2 regions of the Streptomyces sp. IBSNAI002 genome follow, and region 2 is predicted to be linked to the other one. Evidence: riboswitches for the same ligand, from Rfam matches in the RefSeq annotation. Region 2 holds a riboswitch; the other holds the start of a gene.
The links. Region 2 has a riboswitch for cyclic di-AMP ahead of ACTVZO_RS32980 (LysM peptidoglycan-binding domain-containing M23 family metallopeptidase). Riboswitches for the same ligand answer to the same signal wherever they lie in the genome.

Region 1 (3,186 bases), 3.3 Mb from region 2:
GGCGAGCCGTTCCCAGCAGATCGCGGTGGCCGAGCGGGTGCTGGCCTCCCAGGGCCCGCAGGCGTGGCCGCTGTGCGCGGCTTCGGCCGGGCTGGACGGCCAGGGCCCCGCCGCCGAGGTCGACCCCGGCCTGCCGGGCGGCTCCCAGGCCGGCGCCGCGCCGTCCCGCCCGGACCACGGCGTGCCCACCACCGGGACCGGCAAGCCGTCCACGGACTTCGGCGCTCCGACGCAGCCCGCGCCGAGCCCGTCGTTCGCGCTCCCCGACGGCCCGCTCGCGCCCTCCCTCGGACTGCCCGTCATGCCCTCGCCGGACGACCCCACCACGGCGCCCGCCCCGGTGGAGCCCACCGAGCCGACCGCCCCCGTGAGCCCGGACGCGCCCACCACGCCGCCCGTCACCCCGCCGGTGACCCCGGGCCAGCCCCCGGTCACCGGGCCCCCCGTGGCCCCGGGCGACCCGACGGCGCCTGCGGCCCCGGAGACCCCCGAGGCCTCGCCCGACCCCGCCGCACCGCCCGTGACCGCCCCCGAGGGCAACGGCAAGCACCGCGGCGCGCCCGCGCTCGAGGCCCCCGGCCCGTCTGACGTCCCGTCGGAGCCCACGTACACCGTCAAGGAGGGCGACAGCCTGACGGCCATCGCGGACGCCAAGGGACTCAAGGGCGGCTGGAACGCCCTCTACGAGGCCAACGAGCAGGTCATCGGCGAGAACGCCGATCTGATCAAGCCCGGACAAAACTTGGATCTAACTGCCGAATAAGGGCACTTCGGGCAGCCGGAAAGAGTTGATTGTCCGTTTTCTGTAAGTGAGACATGTGTCTCTTCCGGTCAACTGGCGTGTCCCACCCGGCGGCTGCCGCAAACCCCGCCCTCACCTGCGCAAACATCCGTACGAGGGGCGCAAGTAGGGCCCGTTTCTCCCCGATGCCGCTCGTTGAACATCGGGGAGAGACCTGTCTACCTTCTGAATCGCTCGCCACCGCGAGCTCCTTCGACCGCATCGCCGAATCCTGCCGGCGGACGGGGGGAACAGTCGTCGCGTCAAGCGCCGAAGGCAGGAGCGGGGGAACCAAGGTAGGTGCCGGGAGCGGCCGTTGAGAGACGGTCACGCCACCGGCTAGGGGTTAAGACGTGCGCTAGGTCGCACGGCCGGGCAACTCACTCGCCCGAACCCGACAGCTCACCTCGTAGGCGTCGGTGAGGAGAAACTCCATGCTGCTTTCCGGCAAGGGCAAGCACCGTCGCGGTACTGCAATCGAGCGGTCCGTCCGCATCGTCACGCTCGCCGGTGTCGCCGGTGTGGCCGTCGCCGCCCCCCTGATGGCCGCGGGCACCGCCAGCGCCGCCACCGCGTCCGAGTGGGACAAGGTCGCGCAGTGCGAGTCCGGCGGCAACTGGGCCATCAACACCGGCAACGGCTACTACGGCGGCCTGCAGTTCTCGTCCTCCACCTGGGCCGCGTTCGGTGGCAAGTCGTACGCCCCGCAGGCCAACCAGGCCTCGAAGTCCCAGCAGATAGCCGTCGCGGAGAAGGTCCTCAAGGGCCAGGGCAAGGGCGCCTGGCCGCACTGCGGCAAGGGCCTGTCGAACTCCTCCTACACCGGCGGCGGCGCGACCGAGGCCGCCCCCAAGCAGGAGAAGAAGACCGAGCCCAAGAAGACCCAGCCGAAGAAGACCGAGCCGAAGAAGACGGAGCCGAAGCGCGCCGAGGCCCCGGTCACCGGCTCCGAGCGCACCGAGACCCCGGCCCCGCAGACCGGCAACGGCTCGTACGAGGTGAAGTCCGGCGACACCCTGGGCACCATCGCCGAGGCGAACGGCGTGCAGGGCGGCTGGCAGAAGCTGTTCGAGCTGAACAAGGACATCGTCTCGGACGCCGACCTGATCTTCCCGGGTCAGAAGCTGAAGCTCAGCTGAACACTGCGGCAATAGCCGCGGTGTCCCCGAGCAACAGGCAGTACCACGCACCACCACCCACCGCCCGGCGCGCCTTCCCCACGCGCCGGGCGGTGGCGCGTGCGCGGGCGGGGCCGTGATGATCAAGAGCCCTATGTCCCGGAAGAGGGGTATTCGGACCCTTTTTCGTCCCAGGACCCGGGCGGTCGGCGGGCCCAGTGCCCGGAGCCGGTTAGGCTCTAGGCGGCAAGGCCATCCCACGGCCTGATGCCACCGCACACCCAGCGTCACATCCCAGAAGGAGATGCTCGTGCCGTCCATCGACGTCGTCGTAGCCCGGGAAATCCTGGACTCCCGAGGCAACCCCACGGTCGAGGTCGAGGTGGGCCTCGACGATGGCAGCACCGGCCGTGCTGCAGTTCCGTCCGGCGCCTCCACCGGTGCCTTCGAGGCCATCGAGCTCCGTGACGGTGACCCCAACCGTTACATGGGCAAGGGTGTCGAGAAGGCCGTCCTCGCCGTCATCGAGCAGATCGGCCCGGAGCTCGTCGGCTACGACGCCACCGAGCAGCGCCTGATCGACCAGGCCATGTTCGACCTGGACGCCACCGACAACAAGGGCTCGCTCGGCGCCAACGCGATCCTCGGCGTGTCCCTCGCCGTCGCGCACGCCGCGTCCGAGGCCTCGGACCTGCCGCTCTTCCGCTACCTCGGCGGCCCGAACGCGCACCTGCTGCCCGTTCCGATGATGAACATCCTCAACGGTGGGTCGCACGCCGACTCCAACGTGGACATCCAGGAGTTCATGATCGCCCCGATCGGCGCGGAGTCCTTCTCCGAGGCGCTGCGCTGGGGTGCCGAGGTCTACCACACCCTCAAGAAGGTCCTGCACACCAAGGGCCTCTCCACCGGTCTCGGTGACGAGGGCGGCTTCGCCCCGAACCTGGAGTCCAACCGCGCCGCGCTCGACCTCATCGTCGAGGCCATCAAGCAGGCCGGCTACACCCCGGGCAAGGACATCGCGCTCGCGCTCGACGTCGCCGCGTCCGAGTTCTACAAGGACGGCAAGTACGAGTTCGAGGGCCAGTCCCGCTCGGCCGCAGAGATGACCGAGTACTACGAGGAGCTCGTCTCCGCGTACCCGCTCGTCTCCATCGAGGACCCGCTGTACGAGGACGACTGGGCCGGCTGGAAGGTCATCACCGACCGCCTCGGCGCCAAGGTCCAGATCGTCGGCGACGACCTCTTCGTCACCAACCCGGAGCGCCTGGCCCGCGGCATCGAGGA
Region 2 (3,186 bases):
CCCCCCGGGTGTCGAAGCCGGTGGTGATCATGACCAGGCCGACGGCCCCCGTGAGGTCGGCGACGGCGGCCTCGAACCGCTCCGCCACGTCGTCCGGGTCGGTGCCGGGCCGGATGATGTCGTTGCCGCCCGCGCAGAAGGTCACGAGGTCCGGCGCGAGCTCCTTGGCCCGCGGTACCTGCTCGGCCACGATCTGGTCGAGGAGCCGGCCGCGCACGGCCAGGTTCGCGTACCGGAAGTCGTGTTCGTCGCGCTGGTCGGCCAGGAGCACGGCGAGCCGGTCCGCCCAGCCGAGATAAGAATCCCCGGGTCCCGGGTCCCCCACGCCCTCGGTGAAGCTGTCCCCGATCGCCGCGTACGAGCCGATGGTCTTGAGTGTCGTCTTCGTCGCTGCCACGGAACGACATCCTTCACCCGCGCACACGACCTACGCCAACGTAAGCAGGGGTTGACGGACCGTGATCTATACCACGCGGAGGATAAGGAATAAGTACACATCAGGCCGGGACCCCCCTCGGGTCCCGGCCTGACGCGGGTCCGTGCTCCGACGGCGGCCGCCGTCAGATGGTGACGCCCTTCGAGCGGAGGTAGCTCACCGGGCTGATGTCCGAGCCGTAGGACGGGCCCGTGCGGATCTCGAAGTGGAGGTGCGGGCCGGTCGAGTTGCCGGTGGAGCCGGAGAGGCCGATGCGCTGCCCGGCGGTGACGCTCTGGCCGGCCGAGACGGAGAGCGAGGAGAGGTGGCCGTACTGGGAGTACTTGCCGTCCGCGTGCCTGATGATGACCTCGTTGCCGTACGATCCGGCCCAGCCGGCCGAGACCACGGTGCCCGCACCGACGGCCTTGACGTCGGTGCCGGAGCTCGCGATGAAGTCGACGCCGGTGTGGTAGCCCGAGGACCACATGGCGCCCGAGGCCCGGTACTGGGTGGATATCCCGCCGGGGACCGGGGCCACGAATCCGGCGCCGGGGGCCTTCGCCTCGGTGGACGAGCCGCCGCCCTGCGGCTTCTGCTTGGGCTGCGGGGCGGGGGCGGGGGCCGCCTGCTCACCGGAGGAGCCCTCGTCGGCGGACGGGGCGCCGGTCGAGGACCGCTCGGCGGGAGCCGGAGCCGGAGCCGCTTCGGCCGGGGCCGCCGACTTCGCGCCGAGGGTCAGCTTCAGGCCCGGGTGGATCAGGGAGGGGTCGGTGCCGACGGCCTCGCGGTTGTCGGCGTAGAGCTTCTCCCAGCCACCGGAGAGGTTGCGCTCCGCGGCGATCTTGGAGAGGTAGTCGCCGGGCACGACCGTGTAGACGGCCGGTGCGGACTCGGCGGCGGCGGGCGCGGCCTGGAACGCGACCGGGAGCTGCGGAGCGACGGCGGGGGCCGTGGCCGGAGCGGCGGCGGGAGCCGGGGCGGCGCTGGCGCCGGCCGCACCCATGAGGGGCAGCGCGAGGGCCGCACCACCGGTGCCGGCGACGGCGAGACCGCGGGAAAGGGAACGGGACTTGGGACGGCGGTGCTTACCCTTTGCAGGCATGGCGAATTCCTCTCCGTCGCCTGCGAGGTGAGCTGTCGGGTTCGGACTGGAGATGTCCGGACGTACATGAACGGAACATGTACGACTTCACCCCAAGCCGTTCCGGGGAAAGATCCGGAACAGCGGCTTACCTGGTTCCCCCGCTCCTGCCGCGCGCGTGAATAGTCGGTGGGGTTTCCGGGAGGCGGCAGGATTAGGCGGTCCACCCGGATCGATCGCGAAGGTAATCGAGTCCGCCCGTACGTAACAAGCCATGAATTCCCCTGAAGAATCACCGGGGTGAGGGATCGACGGAATTCCGGTCACCCTCCGTCCATTCCGCACCGTCAACAACCGCCCCGGCCGGGCCATTCGGCTTTCGCGATCAGGCACGCACGGTCACCGTATGATCTGGCTCACGGGGCCGTGCCCGATCTCGCCGCCGGGCATGGCAAGTTGGAGCCAACCAGCTCAATACGGACAAGCTGTCCCATGAAGAAGCGGAGGAGTTCCTTTGACCCAGCAGATACAGGAGCCGGAACTGTCCGGAGTGCGCAATTTCCGCGATGTGGGCGGATTGTCAACTTCTGACGGACAACGAGTGGCGACGGGACGACTGTTCCGAAGCGGACATCTCGCACATGCCACCGAAACCGATGCGGAGTTCCTGGCATCGCTCGGGCTCCACACCATCTTCGACTTCCGCAACGACGCCGACCACGCCCTGGAGGGACCGGACGTCGTCCTCCCCGGGGTGAGGAACGTCAACATCCCGCTCTCGGACCCGGCCGACGGCCGCGAGTTCTGGGCCATGGTCCGCGAGGGCGCCCTCGACCAGCTCCGCTCGGTCCTGGGCGACGGCAAGGCCGCGGCCCGGATGGCGCAGTCGTACCGCACGATCATCCGGCACCGCACGGCCGAGCACAGCCGGGTGGTGCACGCCCTCGCCGAGGACAGTGTCCCCGCCCTGCTGCACTGCGCGGCCGGGAAGGACCGCGCGGGCCTTTCGGTCGCCGTCGTCCTGCTCGCGCTCGGTGTCGAGCGGGACGCGATCATCGCGGACTACCTGGAATCGAACGCCCCGCACCGCCGCTACCGGGTGCGCCGCAGCAGCGAGTCGCAGGAGGCCCGCTCCCCCGAGGTGATGGAGCTCCTCGCCCCGCTCTTCGACGCCCGCGCCGAGTACCTGACGGCGGCCTTCGACACCATCGACGAGCAGTGGGGCGGACGCGAGGGCTACCTGACGGAGGGCCTCGGGCTCACGCCCGAGACCCTCGCCCGGCTGCGGGACCGGCTGCTGGCCTGACGGTCCGGCCGTCCCGCCGCCTGCCGGAGCAGGCCGTCACCGGTTGCCGACGGCCTGCTTCACCAGGGTCCTGCCGAACTCCCACATCAGCCCCGACCCGCCGTGCGCCTCGTCCATGACCTCGCGGAAGGCGCCGACGAACCGGTCGACGTCCCGCTCGTCCACGATCAGCGGCGGGATGAGCTTGATCACTTCCAGGTGGTCTCCGGACACCTGGGTGAGGATCCGGTGCTTCTGCAGCAGCGGCACCACGACCATCTGCGCGAAGAGCCCCTTGCGGGCCGCCTGGAGCATGGCCCACCGGCTGCGCAGCCCCAGCGAGGACGGCCGGCCGAACTCGATGCCGATCATCAGCCCGCGCCCCCGCACCTCGTGCAGCAG

Region 1: another riboswitch for cyclic di-AMP. It lies ahead of ACTVZO_RS17960 (transglycosylase family protein); the one in region 2 lies ahead of ACTVZO_RS32980 (LysM peptidoglycan-binding domain-containing M23 family metallopeptidase).

The regions. Positions count from the first base shown of each region.
Region 1 is NZ_JBQPXG010000002.1:3,697,357-3,700,542, reverse strand. It holds gene ACTVZO_RS17965 (transglycosylase family protein) at 1-763, shown strand, start outside; cyclic di-AMP (ydaO/yuaA leader) riboswitch at 1,040-1,212, shown strand; gene ACTVZO_RS17960 (transglycosylase family protein) at 1,216-1,920, shown strand; gene eno (phosphopyruvate hydratase) at 2,204-3,186, shown strand, end outside.
Region 2 is NZ_JBQPXG010000002.1:6,999,613-7,002,798, reverse strand. It holds gene ACTVZO_RS32985 (SGNH/GDSL hydrolase family protein) at 1-397, opposite strand, end outside; gene ACTVZO_RS32980 (LysM peptidoglycan-binding domain-containing M23 family metallopeptidase) at 561-1,520, opposite strand; cyclic di-AMP (ydaO/yuaA leader) riboswitch at 1,523-1,698, opposite strand; gene ACTVZO_RS32975 (tyrosine-protein phosphatase) at 2,014-2,805, shown strand; gene ACTVZO_RS32970 (aspartate aminotransferase family protein) at 2,842-3,186, opposite strand, start outside.